4 regions of the Paenibacillus sp. FSL H8-0280 genome follow, and region 1 is predicted to be linked to each of the others. Evidence: riboswitches for the same ligand, from Rfam matches in the RefSeq annotation. Region 1 holds a riboswitch; each other region holds the start of a gene.

Region 1 (4,752 bases):
GCAAGTGGAACTACAGATAATTCAAGCAGTAAAAAGCTGGTGCTCGGTACAAGTGCCGATTTTGCACCATACGAATTCCATAAAGTGATTAATGGCAAAGATGAAATCGTCGGCTTCGATATTGAGATCGCCAAAGAGATTGCCAAAGATCTTGGCGCTGAGCTTGTGATTGAGGATATGGGATTCGACGGTCTTCTGCCTTCATTGCAGAGCGGGCGTGTTGATCTGGTGATTTCAGGTATGACGCCAACGGATGAGCGGAAGAAAAGTATCGATTTTTCCGACACCTATTATAAATCAAAACAAGTGATTATGGTTCGCAATGTGGATAAAGACAAATATCCAACTATGGCAGAACTTGAAAATGCGAAGATTGGCGTTCAGAAAGGCTCCATTCAGGAAACGATCGGACAGAGTATTCCAGGAGCGAAGCTTACTGCGCTGGATAAAATCTCGGATATCGTGCTTCAACTGCAAACAAAACGCATTGACGCGGCAATCGTTGAAGATACCGTTGCTGCAGGTTATCTGGACGATATCATTGGACTTGCTGCTGCTGTTCCGGACGAAGAGCAAGCAGAAGCGGCAATCGGGATTCGTAAAGGGAATACCGAGCTGCTAGCTGCAGTAAATGGAACACTGGAGCGACTGAAAAGTGAAGATAAAATCAATCAGATGGTGACGGACGCCAGCCTCTTGATGGCGGATAAAGCGAACAAATCACAAAATATTTTCCAAGTATTCTGGGAGTACAAAAGTTTCTATGCTACAGGTGTAGGATACACACTTCTGTTGTCTGCACTTGGGGTTATCTTCGGGGTAATTATTGGATTGATCATCTGTTTGTTCCGTTTGCATGACGCTGCAATCTTGCGCTGGATCGGTACTGCTTACGTTGAAGTGATCCGTGGCACACCGATGTTGGTACAGTTGATGATTATTTACTATGGTTTCTCCCTGTCCTTTGGCATTAACTTCACTGCCCTTCAGGCAGGTATCATCACGCTTTCCATTAATAGTGGTGCGTATCTGGCAGAGATTTTCCGTGCGGGTATTCAAGGTGTGGATCGTGGTCAGTTGGAGGCAGCGCGTTCATTAGGTATGGGAAGAGGCGCCGCGATGCGTTATATCATATTGCCACAAGCCTTCAAAGCTGTATTACCAGCGATCGGTAATGAATTCATAACTATCATCAAAGAATCCTCCATTATCTCCGTTATCGGTATGGTGGATATTATGTATCAGGCAAGTGTAGTCAAAAACATTACGTACCAAGGCTTGAGTCCATTTTTGATTGCAGCAGCCATCTACTTTGTAATGACGTTCATTTTGTCCAAGCTGCTGGGACGACTGGAAAGGAAGTTGAGTGCAAGTGATAGACGTTAGACAATTACACAAATCTTATGGAAATAACGATGTACTTAAGGGCATTAACGTGACGATTGGCAAAGGTGAGGTTGTCGTGGTTATCGGTCCTTCCGGTTCGGGTAAAAGTACATTCTTACGTTGTCTGAACCTGCTGGAACAGCCTACCTCGGGTGAGATTGATTTTGAAGGCGTGTCAATCACCGATCCGAAGCACAACATCAATGCGACTCGTGAGAAGATGGGTATGGTGTTCCAGCATTTCAACCTGTTCCCACACAAAACGGTAGAGCAAAACATTACGATTGCTCCGATTAAAGTGAAGAAACAATCCACTCAGGAAGCGGAGAAAATCGCCGCTGATCTGCTTAACACCGTGGGCTTGTACGATAAAAAAGATACATTCCCGAATCAGCTGTCAGGTGGACAGAAGCAGCGGATCGCCATTGCTAGAGCATTGGCCATGCAGCCGCATGTGATGCTGTTTGACGAGCCTACTTCAGCACTGGACCCTGAGATGGTCGGCGAAGTGCTGGATGTCATGAAACGTCTTGCAGAAGGCGGGATGACGATGGTCATCGTGACACATGAGATGGGTTTTGCACGTGAAGTGGGAGACCGCATCCTGTTCATGGATGGCGGGGTTATTGTGGAAGAGGGAACACCTGATGAGGTGTTTGGAGCACCCAAAAATTCACGTACACGTGATTTTCTTGCCAAAGTACTCTAAATGAAAGATTAAATAGCGTTACTGACATCGAGTCGGTAACGCTATTTTTTTGTGCGTATTAATCATTTATAGATTTGAAAAGTAACTATTCTGTTACCAGATGTAAAGGAATCAGGTCATCCAATAATTCTAAAGAATGCAGTATTCTTAAATATGATGACATGCTAAAAACCATTTGGTAAGAATTACTACAAGTTCAGGTTACAAAATTGTGATATATTGAACTCTGCCGAAACTTCCGGACAGGGAGTGTGGGGGATGTAACGATGCAGATTGTGCAGGGGGAAGATCTACGGCACACTGCTTGGGGTGAATTAGGGTACATAACGTTTCAGATGTAACGAAGAACCTATAGGGTGGGCTCCTCATCCGAATCCGACAACTAACTTCGCAGGCACAATGAGGGAGGAAGACCATGATTAACAAGAAACGTATAGCCAAAACAGCAGTAGCATTAATGACAACAGCAATGCTCATTCAAGCCGTTCCGGCTCACGCCGATTCAGTTCATGTGGCCAAAGAAGGGGATACCTTCTACACCTTATCGAAACAATATGGAGTAGCACTCAACACGTTGGTTAAAGCAAACAACGACATTTCGGCTTACAACATTTATGGTGGTTTGAAAATTACGATTCCCGGTAAGGCAAACAATGTTGCAGCCGCTGCGGCAACGGAGAGCAAGGCCCAAGCGAAGACTGTTACTACAGCGAGCTTGGACGTTAACGCAGATAACAAAGTTGTTCAAGCCTGGGGTAAAACATTCGATTACAGCAAAGCTGTGAACGTGAAAGCAACGGCATACTCAGCAGATCCGTCTGAAAATGGAGGCTGGGGTGCAGTCGATTATTTCGGAAATGACCTTGAACTGGGTACGATTGCAGTTGATCCAAGTGTAATTCCACTTGGAACCAAAGTACTGGTAACTGGTCACAGCCATCCAGGATTGCCAAAACAGGCTTTTGTAGCCACAGCACGTGATGTGGGCGGTGCAATCAAGGGTCACCGGATTGATATTTTTATCCCGGGTAGCAAACAGTCTGTAAGCTCATTTGGTTTTCAGGATGTCGAACTGTACATTCTGAAGTAGAGAGAAAATAACATTTAAAATGAATTCAAACAGGGTGTCTGCCAGTCGCTAATTTGCGATTGAACAGCACCCTTTTAATATTCTCATTAATATTCTCATTATTTGTTATCACGGTCATCCTAATCTTTGGCCTTTGGCAATCCCAGCATTTCGTCCAAGGTGACCAGTTCATATCCCCGGTTACGCAGTTCTTCAATTATTTCAGGCAATGCCTCAATCGTACCGTTCAGGTTAGATCCCACACCGCCTCCTGCATGTTGCAGAACGATGGAGCCAGGTTTCACGGCAGATAGGACGTTATCCTTCACCTCTTCCTTGGAGAGGCCTTTCCAGTCCAGGGAGTCTACGTTCCAGTTCACAATGCTATAGTGTTGTTTGGCAGCCCATCTCAGCTGTTCTTCATTAATGTCTCCATAAGGTGGCCGAATCATCTTGGGCGTATATCCCGCCAAACGTCGAATAATATCCCCGGTATGTAAAATTTGTTTGCGAAAGGCATTCATCGACAGCTTACTGAATTCAGGATGATTGTAGCTGTGATTACCAACCATATGCCCTTCCTTAACGATGCGTTTCACCAGATCCGGATGTTTCTCAGCACGACTACCCACGATGAAGAATGTAGCTCTGACATTGTATTTCTTCAATACATCCAGCACTTGTGGAGTAAATCGTGGATCAGGTACATCATCAAAAGTCAGTGCAACCTTCTTGGTTGAAGGACCATTGGTTTTGAACGTATCCGCATATTTTTGACGTAACTGTCCCAATGTCAGTTGTTCTTCTTCCGCAGAATCCGAACCTGATACTGATTCAATTGACGGGCCTGAAACATCCCGCGATGAAACTGGAGCATGATATCCCCCGAGAAAAATAACGATAACCATCAGCATAATGAGGCGTACGCGCATAATAACGGCCTCCTTTTCCAAAATGACGTTCTCCTTGGTATGCCCGAGGGTTCCATAAAATATGCGTAGTGTGAGAAGTTTCATTGCGGATTTAGCTTATGACAGCCATAATTCCTCCATATATAACATATAGAAAAGGATAGGTGGATAGGATATGAGTACATATGATTTGAAATCCATACGTTTACAGGTGATTGAAGCAGGAGAGGATAAGGTTTTTCTCGTTACCGGAGGAAAGGCGCATATTGGCGCCGTAGCCACGTTCTACGTGGATCATGAGCGCGTAAGCGGGACGACGGTACATATTCCTGGGCATAAGGAACAAGAGCTGTGTGAGCGGCTTGCCCGAAAGGCTGCCCTGCAGCTGAAAGTAACCGTTACGGTGATCATGGGTATTCATTTTGATTCCATCACGCGGATGCAGATCGACGAAATCGTGCAGACTGCAGAGAGGCTGATGGAGGATCATCTGAACAAGGATAAACGATCTTCCTAACATAAAGAGCAATCGCATGTTTTGATTTTATTTGCTAAAATTGAAACGAGTTGTAGATTGTTACGTATGTATGTTTATATACGATGTAATATCGACTAGGAGGAATAACATAATGTCCATTTTCAAACGATTGCGTGATTTAACCATGTCTAACGTTAAC
Region 2 (4,752 bases), 2.4 Mb from region 1:
TCAATAATTCAAAGTCAGGTGATTATCGTATGAGTAAAAAAAATCCGTTCAACGCTCCTTCAAGAGAATCATTATCTACTGCGGGCATGGCCCCTTCCCTTGGAGAAGCACATAGTTCCATGAAAGTTCCGCAGAATGCTGCATGGTGGAAGAAATTCCTCGCCTTTGTAGGCCCAGGATACCTCGTTGCCGTAGGTTACATGGACCCCGGGAACTGGGCAACAGATATCGCAGGCGGCTCGCAGTTCGGGTATACCTTGTTATCCGTTATCCTGTTATCGAACCTGATGGCCGTTGTCCTTCAGTCGCTGGCTGGCAAGCTCGGCATCGTCACTGGACGGGATCTGGCTCAAGCCTGTCGTGAACGATTCAGCATGCCTGTTGTCATGATGTTATGGATACTGTGTGAGCTTGCCATTGCAGCCACCGATCTGGCTGAAGTCATTGGTTCTGCCATCGCGTTAAAGCTGTTATTTAACATCCCCATGTTATACGGCGTTATTATCACCGCAGTCGATGTACTCCTGATTCTTGTACTGCAAAACAAAGGTTTCCGCGCTCTGGAAACTCTCGTCATTGTGCTGATGGCAACCATAGCCCTCTGCTTCGGCATTGACCTGTTTCTGGCGAAACCGGATATGGGCGGTGTTCTCCATGGTTTTGTACCAAATGTTGAGATTCTGCAAAATCCGGCTATGCTCTATATCGCCATTGGTATTATCGGAGCAACCGTGATGCCGCATAATCTGTACCTGCATTCTTCCATTGTGCAGACCCGTCAGATCGAACAGACACCACAGGGCAAAAAAGAAGCCATTCGGTACTCGACCATGGATTCTACGATCGCGTTGACACTGGCCCTGTTCATCAATGCGGCTATCCTGATTGTATCTGCTGCTGTATTCCACAGTGCTGGTATGACGCAGGTTGCCGAGATCGCAGATGCCTATCATCTGCTGACACCTCTATTAGGTACTACGGTTGCAAGTATCCTGTTCGGTGTGGCGCTGTTAGCATCAGGTCAGAACTCTACCCTTACAGGTACACTCGCTGGGCAGATCGTTATGGAAGGTTTTCTGAACATTCGAATTCCGGCTTGGCTGCGCAGACTGGTCACACGTCTGATCGCCATCATCCCGGCGGTAATTGTGACAGCCATTGCAGGAGAACATGGCACAGAAGAACTGCTCATTCTGAGCCAGGTCGTGCTGTCGCTTCAATTGCCCTTTGCTGTAATTCCCCTGGTGATGTTCACAAGTGATAAAAAAAGCATGGGTGCATTCGCCAACAAATTGTGGCTCAAAATCATCTCATGGGTCATTGCCGCGATTATCGTTGTACTGAATGTATATCTGATCATTCAGACGATCCGTTTGTTCTAATCTCGTTCAAATCGACTCGTTACTAAAAAGGCTGATCAACTCCGGTATTTTATACCCAAGTTGATCAGCCTTTATTGTTGCAATATAGCAAGGTGTTTCCTTTTATAGTAAAACTCAAACTCCAATAAACAACCATCTGAATCTAATCCTGATTTGGCATCAGTAACGGCAAGAGTTGATCCAATGAATCAACAGTCCAATCCGCACGTTGGTCATCCGATAATTCTGGCTGGAATCTTCCGTAACCCTGCATAATTCGAATCGTCCGCATGCCCAGATTCTGAGCAGGTATAATGTCGTTATCGATCCGATCGCCGATCATGACAGCTTCCTCCGGTTCACAACCGGCCTGTTTCAAGGCCACAGCGTATAACTCAGGGTCTGGCTTGGACACTCCTTCTTCAGCCGAACATGCCAGAACATCAACATACTTCCGCAAGCCGTAGCTCTCCAGTCTCTCTTCCGTTCCTGGACTCTGATTGGCAATAATGCCAATGCGATAATGCCGTGACAACTGCTGAAGAACGGAATCCGCTGAAGGAAAAGGACGTTCAAGATCTTTTTGAAACTTCAGCTTGTCCTGAATCTGTTTCTGGTGTCCCTCGTCTTCAACGAATGTGCGAATCGCCACTCTCATCGGCCATTGCTCATATTTTCGGTAACAGTTGGCAAACAGTTCGCGTACCGCATCAATTTTCACTGGATACCCTAAAGCACAAGCTTCACGGACGAACTGTCCGATAATATCATCAACCGGCTCCCATTCATCCACCAGCGTATCTCCAACATCAAAAAACAACCATTTTAATCCACCTACATCCGGCACGCCAATTCCTCCTTGTAACCATAAAAAAGAAGACTCACCATCATGCATGAGTCTCCTCAAACTTCCGTTTATCGATACATTCAATTATAACAGGCACCTTACACCTGAGCAATCACAAGCTATGGCATTAACCATTGAGGAGAAAGCCAACTTCCCCATTGAGCGAATATACAATCCGGTCTGCGCCCATGCCCCGATAGATGCCCTTTGGATGGCTTTGCTCCGTAATGACGCACAGGGATTTCGATGTCCATGAACGGCAGATCTGTAAATAACGACAGGTCAGATTCAGGCTGTTTTCGAAAATAAACACGTTGCCTACGCTGCCCTGCGGCAAAAACCATTTTTGAGCTGCAGCCGTGTTCATGCGAATGACATGTTCTACTCCGATTCTACGGAGTCTGCGCTCTTCCCCTGCACTGTTGGTTAGAACGGCAAACGGCATTTTTTTGTACATCAGTAATTTGATAAATTTGCGTCCTGCTTCATTTGGAGCAGTCACTAAGATCATCTCAGTATCCATCATTCGTTCCTCCCTTGGCGTGAAAAGACAACAAAAAAGAAGCGTGGGGGACCAAGGCCTCCCGAACGCTTCTTAAAGAATCCATGGCGAAAACGCCATGAACCAGCGTACGGCTTGTTGCCTCTCCCTTTAACGCTTACGAGGTTAGCTGACGGATTCGGGCGCGAGAGTCGCCCTATTTCCGGCTGTCACCGGAAAATTCACCCCATGAATGCCTACTGTCCTGGACAGCGCATTCCGTTGGTTCCCCCGTTTTCCACTCATGAATGAATGGAAACTCAGCGATTAAAACATCGTTCGTATATCTTAAGATAAGATCGAGCGATATTATCGTTTGTTTCGTTTTTCATATACAATTTAGTTTAAATTGAAATTACGTTATGAATCATACACCCGTGCCATGACGGTGTAAAGTCCTCACAGATCACCGAATCGGCAGATTTTTGCCAATACTCATCCATAATAACGCTTACAATAAGGTTATACTCTATCCATCTCTTCAAGGCTATCTAATTCTCACTCTGACGAAAATCCCTTCGCAATTCATTCACGTATTCCGCACAACTTGCCTGTTTTGATTCTTTTAACACCATATTAGTTTTGCAATATTTAATTGTAACCAATATAATAGAAGATATAAGAGTAAATAAATGGAGGCGATTTAGATGACAGTCTACGATTACAAAGTGAATACCCTTCGCGGTCAAGAAGTTGAAATGTCCGACTACCGTGACAAAGTGCTCCTGATCGTGAATACGGCAAGCTCATGCGGCCTTACCCCTCAATTCAAAGGTCTTCAAGAACTGCAAGACAAGTTTCAAGATGCTCCATTTGAAGTTCTTGGTTTCCCAAGTAACCAGTTTGCACAGGAAAAAGGATCTTCCGACGATATTGCCGAGTTCTGTCAGATGAATTATGGCGTGAGCTTCCCCATGTTTGAGAAAATTGATGTGAACGGATCAAGCGCTCACCCTCTTTTCCAACACCTTAGTACAGAAGCTCCTGGCCTGCTCGGCTCCAAAGCAATCAAATGGAATTTCACCAAATTCCTTGTGGATCAGAACGGACAGGTCATTAAACGTTATGCTCCCAAAACAACACCGGACAAGATTGAAGAAGATATCAAGAACTTGCTGCAAAAATAATACACAGGCCACCCGTAGCCGGAAGGTAGAGCAGTATTGCCCCGGTAATGGATGGCTTTTTTTCTCAACTTTGATGTTATACTGTTCGAAAAAGACAAAAAAGAAGCTTTCCAATAACGGAAAGCTTCTTTTTAATCGTTCATATGATGCGGTCGAGAGGACTCGAACCTCCACGGGCATACGCCCACTACCCCCTCAAGATAGCGTGTCTGCCATTCCACCACGACCGCATGTCGTAAATAATCGGCAACAGAATTGATTATACCGGGTTCAGAACTAAAAGTAAAGTATTTTTTAATACTTCTTTTTCAGCTAGGCATTTTCATCAAAAATCGCATAATCTCGTCATCTTTACCCATGAACTGCATATTATTAGATTTGATCCCCTCTTTTTCGGTATGAGTCGATCTTATTGATTCATTTATATATAGTCCTTCCTTATATATGGTCCTCCCTGCACTTCGCCATATAAATAACACGGTGAGTTATATAAAATAACAAAAATATTGAATTACAAATTTAATCCATTAAATTTCACGGATACTATTGACAAAAAGCGGACATTTATGGGATGATAACTACCATATAATTCGGATTTTTAAACATAAAGCAAACAAAAGGAATATAAATGTCACTTTAAGTGACATTTAACGAACACAGGAGGCGAATGATTGTGAACCGTGGGAATAAGCTGCTCGATTATGTCAAACTGCTTGATTCCTCTATTCAGGTTGGAGGGTTCACCCATTCCTTCGGCATGGATATCCATATCAGGGAGGGTACCATTCGTAATGCTGAAGATCTCGAATCATTCATGCGTTGTCAGTTGCATCCCAGCATCGTCCGTCTTGAAGGTATGGCCATCAAAGGCATCTA
Region 3 (4,752 bases), 3.1 Mb from region 1:
TATGCAGCCAATGTCTATACACGTGGCAAACTTGTATTGCTTGGTATCGAACATCAAGTCGGCACAAAAAAGATGGAACGCATTCTCTCTACCTATGTGAAGAAGTACCGTTTCAAACATCCCACTTCGGCTGATTTTCAGAAAATTGTGGAACAAGTGACCCGCACTTCCTGGTCTGATTATTTTGACCAATATGTCTATGGTAACGGGATGGCTGACTTTGCTGTAGAGAAGATTCGTGTTACGCCCGTACAGAAAGACGGGCAAACATTGTACGAGTCATCCGTGACGATAGCGAAAAAAGGCAGTGACTACAGCGCCGTTCCTGTTCGCATTGCTTTTGAAGACGGGCATATCCTCACCAAGCAATGGAATGGCAAAGAAGATCGCATCACGTATAAATTAACTCACACATCCCCCGTATCCTGGGCCATGACCGATCCCCTGTACTCGATCGTGCTGGAGAACCGCCATATGAACAATTTCCTGAAATCCGGACTGGATGAGCGGGCGAAATCCCGCTGGAGCATGAGTGTAACCAAACTAATAGAAGCCATATTCGGAGGTCTGTCATGGTGAGGTGGAAACGGTGAAAGCGAAAATACGTGAAGGCTGGTTTCTCGTCCGTCAGCATATGTTCATTGCCGCACTCTTATTTCTTTATCAACTCATTTGGGGATATTTCTTCTATCGAATGGTACAATCGGCGGTCATCCCACTACTCCTGCGCTATCCAGATGCTGATGCCGGGGAGCTGAGTACACTTTTGTTCAAAATGGAAAGTCAACTTAACCTGTCTACCCATCCAGAGGTTCATCGTTATCTTTGGATTCTCGGGGGCATGCTGCTGGTTCGCATGTTGATCAGCCCCCTCATTCAGGCAGGACTGCTCTACTCACTTCAGCACTTTAATTCTACAGAAGAGCGCATCCCCTTTGTCCGCGGAATCAAAAATCTGTGGAAACCGATGCTGCTGCTCCACACCATACGTACATTATTGATACTTCTGCCCGCCTACTGGCTCATACCGAAGCTCTACTCGATTCTCATGGACGGATTTCATTCCCTTCAATTACTTTTGCCTGGTATACCTTATGTTGCTGCCTGGATTGTATATGGTTGGATCATCCACCATGTCATACTCTACATGCAGTTCGGTGTTTCGGCACCAGAAGGAGAAGGCGGGGCTCACGGTACCCTCAAAGCACTCTGGATTGCACTGCGTCATCTCATCGCTGTAATCGGCATTTCACTCCTACTGGGTGGAGTACACTTGCTCGTCTTTGGGGCATTCACTACAGCCTCATGGTTATTAACGGGACTGACCGGACTTATACTACAACAGACGTATCCACTTGCCAGATGTCTATTGAGTCTGTGGAAAATATGCAGCCATTTCCGATTATGGCAGTCCAAAATATCCAAAGGTGAGAGCAGATAGTTTAAAAATTGTTACCATCACATGTTAAACTCATGGCCTAATATGTACTTATAAATAGGCAAACCTCAACCTTTCCCCGTCAAAGGTCGAGGTTTTTTTTGCTAAATTTGTTGCTAAACGTTGCCAAAGCCGTACTCCTCTGTTACAATAATCGCAGTGAGTTTTTAGTAACAACTTTGTAATCTTTACATTCATATTTGTAACTACTTAAAATTAAATCGTCATTTCTTGATTTCGCAGGTGCATAACTAGCATAGCCAAATTCCTGGCACCTGGGAAGCGGGGGAACCAGTTATGGGTGAATTGATCTTGCTACAGAGGGATCATAGGGGACCTTCAACCGAATCCTTAAGCTAACCTCGCAGGCGTTGGAAGGGGAATATCTCTTGTTCAAGAAGAAATTAACCGCAGCTGTACTTAGCATCACATTTGCTTTATCACTTGGTGCAGGTAGCGCATTCGCAGATTCAAAGATGGACACAGTAATTGATTCAGCAATGGGAACTACATACAAAAGTGGGGGAACAACGCTTAACGGCTTTGACTGCTCCGGATTTACACGGTATGTATTCGACAAGTTGGGTATTGATTTGGCACGCCAATCCAGTTCCCAATTCGACATGGGCGATTCCGTATCCCGCATGGAGATGAGAGCTGGCGATCTGGTGTTCTTTAATACAACAGGTAAAGGCGTATCTCATGTAGGTATCTTTGTAGGGGATGGAAAGTTCGCACACTCCTCTTCTTCCAAAGGCGTTACGATCAGTGCATTGAGTGAAAACTATTGGGCCAATCGTTATGTTGGCGCAAAACGGATTATGAGCACGGACGCATATGAATCACTGGCCCTTGACTAGGGACAAGCTGAGCAACATGATGCTGTAACCATTAACCATACTGGAACGAAGCAAGAAGCATAACAGAACCGCCCGGTACATTCTCCGCAGGAATGTATCCGGCGGTTTTTTTGTGCTTCAATCCTTATTCATGTTGCAAGTTATACTCGGGGTATATCCTGCGACATCAACAGGTTCATTTTGCGTTCGTTCGTCCGTGCCCTTATGATGTTTTTACCCATCCCGTTATAATATAAACGAAATTACCGGAACTTTTGTTTCATTTTTTTTCTTGAGAAGGAAGACTTGCTAAATGAACATCACTTTTGTAGAGTGGACAGAGAGTTCTGTTTCAAGGAAAGGAGCATGCAGGTGTATGAAGGAAACCCCTGTGACGTTTCACGTTGTACCCATGCGAGAAGAACATGCGGAGCTTATCTGCAGTTGGCAGTATGATCCGCCTTACAATATCTACAGCTGGCTCCCCTGGGAGCAGATGAAAGCTCTGGAAGTGGAATTCGGAGATGCACAGCTGCGGCAGGAGCAATATGCAATCGTCCTGGATCAGAACGATCGTATATGTGGGTTTGCTCAATACTTCCCACTTCAAAGGGTAACCCGGATTGGCCTTGGCATGCATCCAGAGCTATGTGGTCAGGGTCAAGGGACAGCTTTTGTCACTGCCATTGTACAGGAAGCTATTCGCCGAAATCCCACGAATGAGATTGATCTGGAAGTACTCACTTGGAATGCTCGTGCCATTCAAGTCTATCTGAAGAGTGGATTTGTCACCCAGGATACATACGAACGACAGACCCCAAGCGGCTTGAAGCCCTTTCACTGTATGGTTTATGAAGGGCCTCGCGGTTAGAATCCATTGCAAAACAACCAAATTTGCCCCTTGTTATGTGATTAGTTCAAAAAATTCCCACAAAATGCTATGATGTCAGTACAGGTTCCGTTATAATGATATGGATAGTTTCAGGTTAGATGATCTTTCATTCTGGAGGGGACATAAGGGATGCACAAATGGATCATGAGCGGAGTATTTTTTGCAGCATGCGCTTTAGCTATTGTTTTAATGTTTACGCTTCCAGGGAAAGAAGAAGTGGCTGAAGAAGCCAAGCCAACCATGCCGGAAGTAACATTGGATGCCGGACAAGCTGAAGCACTGGTCAAAGCCAATTGTATCTCCTGTCACGGGGATCAGCTTCAAGGTGGCGTAGGACCTGCTCTGGCCAACATCGGCAGCCAGGATGATCTGGAGAAGATCTATTCTACGATTGTCAAAGGTAAAGGTGGTGGTATGCCTTCCTTCAAGGGCAAACTGCAGGATGAAGAGATTGCAAATATCGCCATGTGGCTGTCAGAGAAGAAATAATCTCTGCACACGCATAACAAAGAGGCGCTTAATCCCCTTTTGGGAGAATAAGAGCCTCTTTGTTATATCAATTATTAAGCCTCTGCGGCATGCTCAGCCAGAAAGGCCTCAACTTCACGTGCGGACGGCATCCCGGACTGGGCGCCGAGCTTTGTCACGGATAACGCGGCCGCACCCATGGCGAAGCCTACGGCCGCGTCCAAAGTCTCACCGCGCGCGAGGGCTACCGCCAGCGCGCCGTTGAAGCAATCGCCAGCGCCGGTCGTATCGACGGCGCTTACGGCGTAGCCGGGCGCACGGCAAGCGCCGGCACGCCCTGCTTGTACGCGGCCACCAGGCGCCGCCGCGTACACAGCCCCCTCGGGGCCGAGCGTCGTGACGACAGCGGCCCCCAGGGATGCGGCGAGCTCTGCGACCGCCGCATCCAGGTCTTCCGGCCGGAGATGATCCCGGCCGGTAAGCACGGCAAGCTCGCTGCGGTTCGGCGTGACAACGTCGACGCACCGCAGGAGCTCCTGGGGCAGACCCGGCACCGCGGGAGCCGGGTTGAGCACCACCAGTGCGCTGCCTTCAGCCGCCAGTTGGGCGGCGCGGGTAACCGCTGGCAGCGGGATCTCCAGCTGTAGCAGCACCGCTGCGGCTGCAGTCAGGCTTTTTACCGTATCCGCCTCTTCCAGCATCTCAGGCACCACTCGCCCATTCGCACCAGGAATAACAATAATCCGGTTGTCTCCCCGAGAAAGCCAGATGGAAGCCGTCCCTGTAACCGTGTCTTCCAATATGCGAACCTGCGAGGCATCTGCACCACTTTCCGTCAGACTGTGCAGCAGACGTTCGCCAAAACCGTCCGATCCCACCGCACCAATCATCGTAGTCTGTCCACCCAGACGCGCAGCGGCAACAGCCTGGTTGGCCCCTTTGCCACCAGCGAGATAATGCAGCTCCTCACCGCTCACCGTCTCTCCCTCTTCCGGAATCGTGTCTGTCTTCACCACAAGATCCATATTGAGACTGCCTGCGACAGCAATAAGAGGTTGTTTCTGATTATAGTCTGACATGTATGGTTCACTCACTTCTGGCCGCGCGATAATAAC
Region 4 (4,752 bases), 1.7 Mb from region 1:
GTATCCAATGGAGCCTTCACGGCACAGCTCCCGCCTCAGAGCGTAACAACGTTTGTTGCCAACGTTACTGGCGGAAATAGCGGCGGGAATACAGGCAGTGGCACTACGTATGAAGCCGAGACCGGAACGTCACTTACGGAAGCTGCCATTGAAACAATCTACCCCGGTTACACTGGCTCCGGGTATGTTAACTTCAATGCGATGACTGGTTCGGCCATTCAATGGAACGGCATTAATAACACGACAACAGGTACCAAAAACGTAAAGTTTCGTTATGCGCTGGAAAGCGGCACTCGGAACCTCGACATTTTTGTGAACGGAACCAAAGTCATTAGCAACGAGCCCTTTCCGGCTACGGGAAGCTGGTCCACTTGGGTTGAAAAAACAATACAGGTCCCCATGAACACGGGCACCAATACATTGAAAGTGGTTACCACTGGATCGGAAGGACCGAATATTGACAGCGTTAATGTTACCGCAGCACAATAAACGTTCCGTATGGCTGATGGAAGACATTTGCTGTACGTGCAGCTAAGCACTAACCTCTTGGATACTTAAGTCTAATGTTAGTGTTATATCAAAAAATGCAAAAAAGACTCCTTAAGCGTTAGCTTAAGGAGTCTTTTTTTTAGATGCGGTCGAGAGGACTCGAACCTCCACGGGGGTTAGCCCACACGGACCTGAACCGTGCGCGTCTGCCAATTCCGCCACGACCGCATATTGTATCTCCGTCATCAATATCGGCGACAAGAAATAATATATCATGCGGAATCTATCATGTCAACACTGAAAATAATAACAATAAAGCCCGAACCAGACGTCCATGTCGATTCGGGCTCTACCTTTAACTGCTGCTAATAGTTTGGTTCATTAAAACGGAAGCATACTTCAAATTACAGCTTGGAAGGCCAGTTACCATACCATGCATAACCGCCTCTTCTTTCTTTATCAATATCACTTAATTTGTATTTAACTACCCCGTCACGACCAATAAAGATTGGTTTATCCGTTCCTATCTCATAGAAGCGTGCCCAAATTGGTGCAGCTTTGGAATCAGCGATAATTTTACTATCTCCATTAGCTCTTTCATACTTGTAACCCGTAATTTTTACCTTGTTAAACCAAGCCTCCGCTCCTTTAATAGATGCGGTAATTTTAGCGTTAGCAGGTCTGGTTTTCAGGAATTTAACAATCGTTACACTCTCTCCAGCTGTCAGCGATGGCACTTCGTAGATTCTTGCGCTCGCTGGTTTAAGGGAACTGGAATCATGTTGTTGTCCCCATCCTGTCAGCTTACCGCCTGAAACGACTTGTGTATTCAAAATCGCCTCCACACCTTTGGCAACTGAATTTTTACTGCGATTAGCAAGTGTACTATCAATAAACGAGAAATCACCTTTGCGTGCTGCTACTTCATCGAGCATGATCATTACATTAATCATGGCATCATCATTGTAGGTAATATGCTTGTGATATCCGGAGCTTTGATAGACCTGTGGCCATCCGCCGTTTGAATACTGCATGTTGATCAAAAAGTTAATTCCTTTGATTGCAGCTGTGGAGTAACGCGGATCATTCGTCTTTTTAAATTCCTTCGCCAATCTTCTAATTTCTGAGTATGTAGCCTTGTTGTCTATCGTGGACTTTGCCCATTCTCCACTTGTCTGTTTATAATCTTTTCTCCAACCTCCATCCGGCAGCTGGTTCTTCAAAATATCAAAAATACTCGCTGTTGTACCTGATGCATCCGCAGCAGATACCGTCCCTACAGGAAGAACTGCCATTCCAACTGCTGAGAACACCATCGTACATGCCAGGACAAAAGTAACTAATTTCTTCGCTTTCAAATGTAACACTCTCCTATGTTCGTTTTTATAAATCTTCCACTTCTACTTTATCTATGATACGCGTCCCTAAACCTCCTTTATTTATATTTATCGCATAATAAAATCAATTTAAATCCAATATGTGGATTGGATAATCAGATATTATGCAAAAAATCGATTTTTGTCAATATATGCAACTTAATGAATATAATCTCTCTAATTCTACATAACGGAATAGTTCTTTTAACTCATGACAAACCTATTTATTTATCCAAATTCGTCTTAAACGAATCAATAATGACGTTTTTGTCATGAATGATACCCAAAGTTGATCCCTTTTTTCATATAAAAACCTTAATTCCGCTAACATTGAGGTATTAAGAAAGGGTTTAAATGGGTTTGACAATTACGCATTTATGCAATATAGTTTCAAATAGTTACAAAAACTTAATTATTCATTGCCGAGTTTCATGTTTGAAAACGGGGGAACCAATTTGGGTGAATTATTCTTATACATAGGAAATATAGGGAACCTTCTACCGAACCCTTAGCTAACTCCGTAGGCATCGAAGGGAGAACATTGATTTTGAAAAAACTGATTATCTCCATTTTTGGAGCAGCTGTATTATTTACATCCGGGGCAACAAGCACAGAGGCAAGCAGTATCAACTCCGTAGTGAACAACATGACAGGTATTCCTTACAAATGGGGTGGCACGACTGTAGCCGGCTTCGACTGTTCTGGTTTTATGAGATATCTTTTCAACAAATACAGCATTGAATTGCCACGTACTTCTCAGCAGCAAGCCAAAGCAGGTACGCCTGTATCCAAGAGCAATGTTCGGACAGGTGATCTGGTGTTCTTTAATACAACAGGCAAAGGCATTTCACATACAGGTGTATATATCGGCGGCGGACAATTCGCTCATGCCTCCAGCAGTAAAGGTGTAAGCATCACAAAGTTATCGAATCCATACTTCAATGACCGCTATGTAACAGCACGTCGGGTAACTGGACAGTTTATGTATGATAAAATGTTAGGTAAAATGTGATTCACATACAAAAAGGCATCGGTTATTAACCGGATGCCTTTTTTGTACTTAAAAATGTATGTTGCATTACTTACTAATGCAGCGCCTTCTGCACTCGCATCGCACCCTGAGACAGGGCATGTCCTCCTCCAACAGCTCCGGCCACCGCAACGGTCTCCATAATCTCCTGATCTGTTGCTCCCTTGGCACGGGCTTCTTCTACATGGTAGAAGGTACATACTTCATTGTTGGCGAATAATCCAATGCCGAGTGCAATTAGCTGTTTTGTCTTGGCATCAATCACGCCAGGTTGGAAACATTCTCCGGTAAACTCATGATACGACTTCACCACACCTGGCAGTACATCGCTTAATGCTCCAATCTGATCCTTGTAGGCATGAACTTTATCATTCATCAATGTCATGGCTTGTAGCACACCCTCTCGGCTATAGTTACAGATCTTCCTCACTGTACCTATCTTCTCTCCCGAGTGAGCCAATTATGCCAAGAAATCATGGTAATTCCAAACATTTAAACGCTCAAAGTTCCTGCTCAATTATAAGCGATTGCTATCCACTAAGTGGACTCTGGCGCGGCTCGCTGAACAGCTGATATCGGTAACCGCGATCCAGCTTCACGACACGTCGATTCTGACGACGGATAAGTACCTGCTCGCCATCCCAGGCAACCACAATCCCGGTTACATCGTTAGATTCCAGCTCGTCCCGTACTACTCTTACTTTCTCACCTGACAGACGCAGGGCGTCCAGTTCTGTATCACTAATCATCTTCATGGCTCCTATATTCCAAATTTATTTACAAAAAGAGACCTAAATGAAATGTCATTTAGGTCTCACGTGACTGTATTGGACTGTCATGTCATTCGAAATTATGTCCCGACTGAAAGTTACCGCTGCGCGTGCTCTTTGCTGTCGTTCTTCTCGAACCAAAAATCAAGCACTTTGGCGGACATCACACGTTCTTCAAGGTACTCCACTTGATGCGGTGTAAATTGTTCTTTCCAAGAGAAGGACAACTCTTCGCACAAGCCTACAATCGTCAGTAATTCTGACCAGGCAACATAGCGTTTGTACCAGAAAAATTGAGGATGTTCAATCATATAGGGATAAAGGTCATCGAATTCCGTATGTTTACAATCCAGGGCACGTTCAAAATGAACTTTCGATTCCGCCAGCTTATCATTAAAAAATTGTTCTGTTGCCGGTTGGTTCCCCATGGTGTTGCCTCCTCTCCCTAACATAACCCCATTATAAATGAAATCGGCGGTCATGCAAAGGCATAGTTCAAAAAATAGGCCCTATTCCTTTAAAATGTCACATTTCGTTATCGTCAAATTGTACCGTACCATCGTTCAGGGAACGAATGCGTACCAAGGCTTCCACCGGAATACCCTGTTCACGAATCGTGCGTGCCCCCGCCTGAAAACTTTTCTCGACCACAACGCCGAATCCGACGAGTTCCGCACCGGAACGCTCGATAATTTTGATGACGCCACGAGCGGCATCTCCATTGGCAATAATATCATCAATGAACAAAATACGGTCATTCTCATGAATGAACTCGCGGGATACCATAATGTCAGTTACAATTCCTTTGGTAAAGGACGGTACACGTTCACAGTAAGCATCAGGATCAGCCAGAAGTGTTTTTTTACGACGGGCGAATACAAGGGGCACCCCAAGTTCATAGGCTGCTGCAAAAGCAACCGGAATCCCTGAGGATTCTACCGTGATTACCCGAGTTACTCCACTTTCACGAAAACGGGCAGCAAACTCACGTCCCATCTCCATCGTTAATGCAGGATCAATCTGGTGGTTCAACAGACCATCCAGCTTTAATACTTGATCCGAGATAACCACACCTTCTTGTAAAATT

The links. Region 1 has a riboswitch for cyclic di-AMP ahead of MHI12_RS17540 (3D domain-containing protein). Riboswitches for the same ligand answer to the same signal wherever they lie in the genome.
Region 2: it holds a riboswitch for cyclic di-AMP, as region 1 does, so the genes downstream of both, MHI12_RS06950 (hypothetical protein) here and MHI12_RS17540 (3D domain-containing protein) in region 1, are expected to answer to the same signal.
Region 3: it holds a riboswitch for cyclic di-AMP, as region 1 does, so the genes downstream of both, MHI12_RS00525 (C40 family peptidase) here and MHI12_RS17540 (3D domain-containing protein) in region 1, are expected to answer to the same signal.
Region 4: it holds a riboswitch for cyclic di-AMP, as region 1 does, so the genes downstream of both, MHI12_RS10295 (C40 family peptidase) here and MHI12_RS17540 (3D domain-containing protein) in region 1, are expected to answer to the same signal.

The regions. Positions count from the first base shown of each region.
Region 1 is NZ_CP150296.1:4,018,741-4,023,492, reverse strand. It holds gene MHI12_RS17550 (ABC transporter substrate-binding protein/permease) at 1-1,386, shown strand, start outside; gene MHI12_RS17545 (amino acid ABC transporter ATP-binding protein) at 1,373-2,095, shown strand; cyclic di-AMP (ydaO/yuaA leader) riboswitch at 2,313-2,508, shown strand; gene MHI12_RS17540 (3D domain-containing protein) at 2,511-3,185, shown strand; gene MHI12_RS17535 (polysaccharide deacetylase family protein) at 3,305-4,096, opposite strand; gene MHI12_RS17530 (hypothetical protein) at 4,251-4,592, shown strand; gene MHI12_RS17525 (PspA/IM30 family protein) at 4,705-4,752, shown strand, end outside.
Region 2 is NZ_CP150296.1:1,575,160-1,579,911, reverse strand. It holds gene MHI12_RS06960 (Nramp family divalent metal transporter) at 87-1,382, shown strand; gene MHI12_RS06955 (HAD family hydrolase) at 1,525-2,208, opposite strand; gene MHI12_RS06950 (hypothetical protein) at 2,336-2,734, opposite strand; cyclic di-AMP (ydaO/yuaA leader) riboswitch at 2,850-3,025, opposite strand; gene MHI12_RS06945 (glutathione peroxidase) at 3,397-3,876, shown strand; tRNA gene MHI12_RS06940 (tRNA-Leu) at 4,024-4,106, opposite strand; gene MHI12_RS06935 (urease accessory protein UreF) at 4,550-4,752, shown strand, end outside.
Region 3 is NZ_CP150296.1:107,309-112,060, reverse strand. It holds gene MHI12_RS00535 (M1 family metallopeptidase) at 1-579, shown strand, start outside; gene MHI12_RS00530 (hypothetical protein) at 590-1,441, shown strand; cyclic di-AMP (ydaO/yuaA leader) riboswitch at 1,687-1,824, shown strand; gene MHI12_RS00525 (C40 family peptidase) at 1,828-2,298, shown strand; gene MHI12_RS00520 (GNAT family N-acetyltransferase) at 2,654-3,148, shown strand; gene MHI12_RS00515 (c-type cytochrome) at 3,299-3,658, shown strand; gene rbsK (ribokinase) at 3,733-4,716, opposite strand.
Region 4 is NZ_CP150296.1:2,269,864-2,274,615, reverse strand. It holds gene MHI12_RS10310 (carbohydrate-binding protein) at 1-489, shown strand, start outside; tRNA gene MHI12_RS10305 (tRNA-Leu) at 634-717, opposite strand; gene pelA (pectate lyase) at 894-1,856, opposite strand; cyclic di-AMP (ydaO/yuaA leader) riboswitch at 2,276-2,407, shown strand; gene MHI12_RS10295 (C40 family peptidase) at 2,413-2,877, shown strand; gene MHI12_RS10290 (carboxymuconolactone decarboxylase family protein) at 2,951-3,280, opposite strand; gene MHI12_RS10285 (hypothetical protein) at 3,426-3,644, opposite strand; gene MHI12_RS10280 (hypothetical protein) at 3,764-4,093, opposite strand; gene MHI12_RS10275 (xanthine phosphoribosyltransferase) at 4,191-4,752, opposite strand, start outside.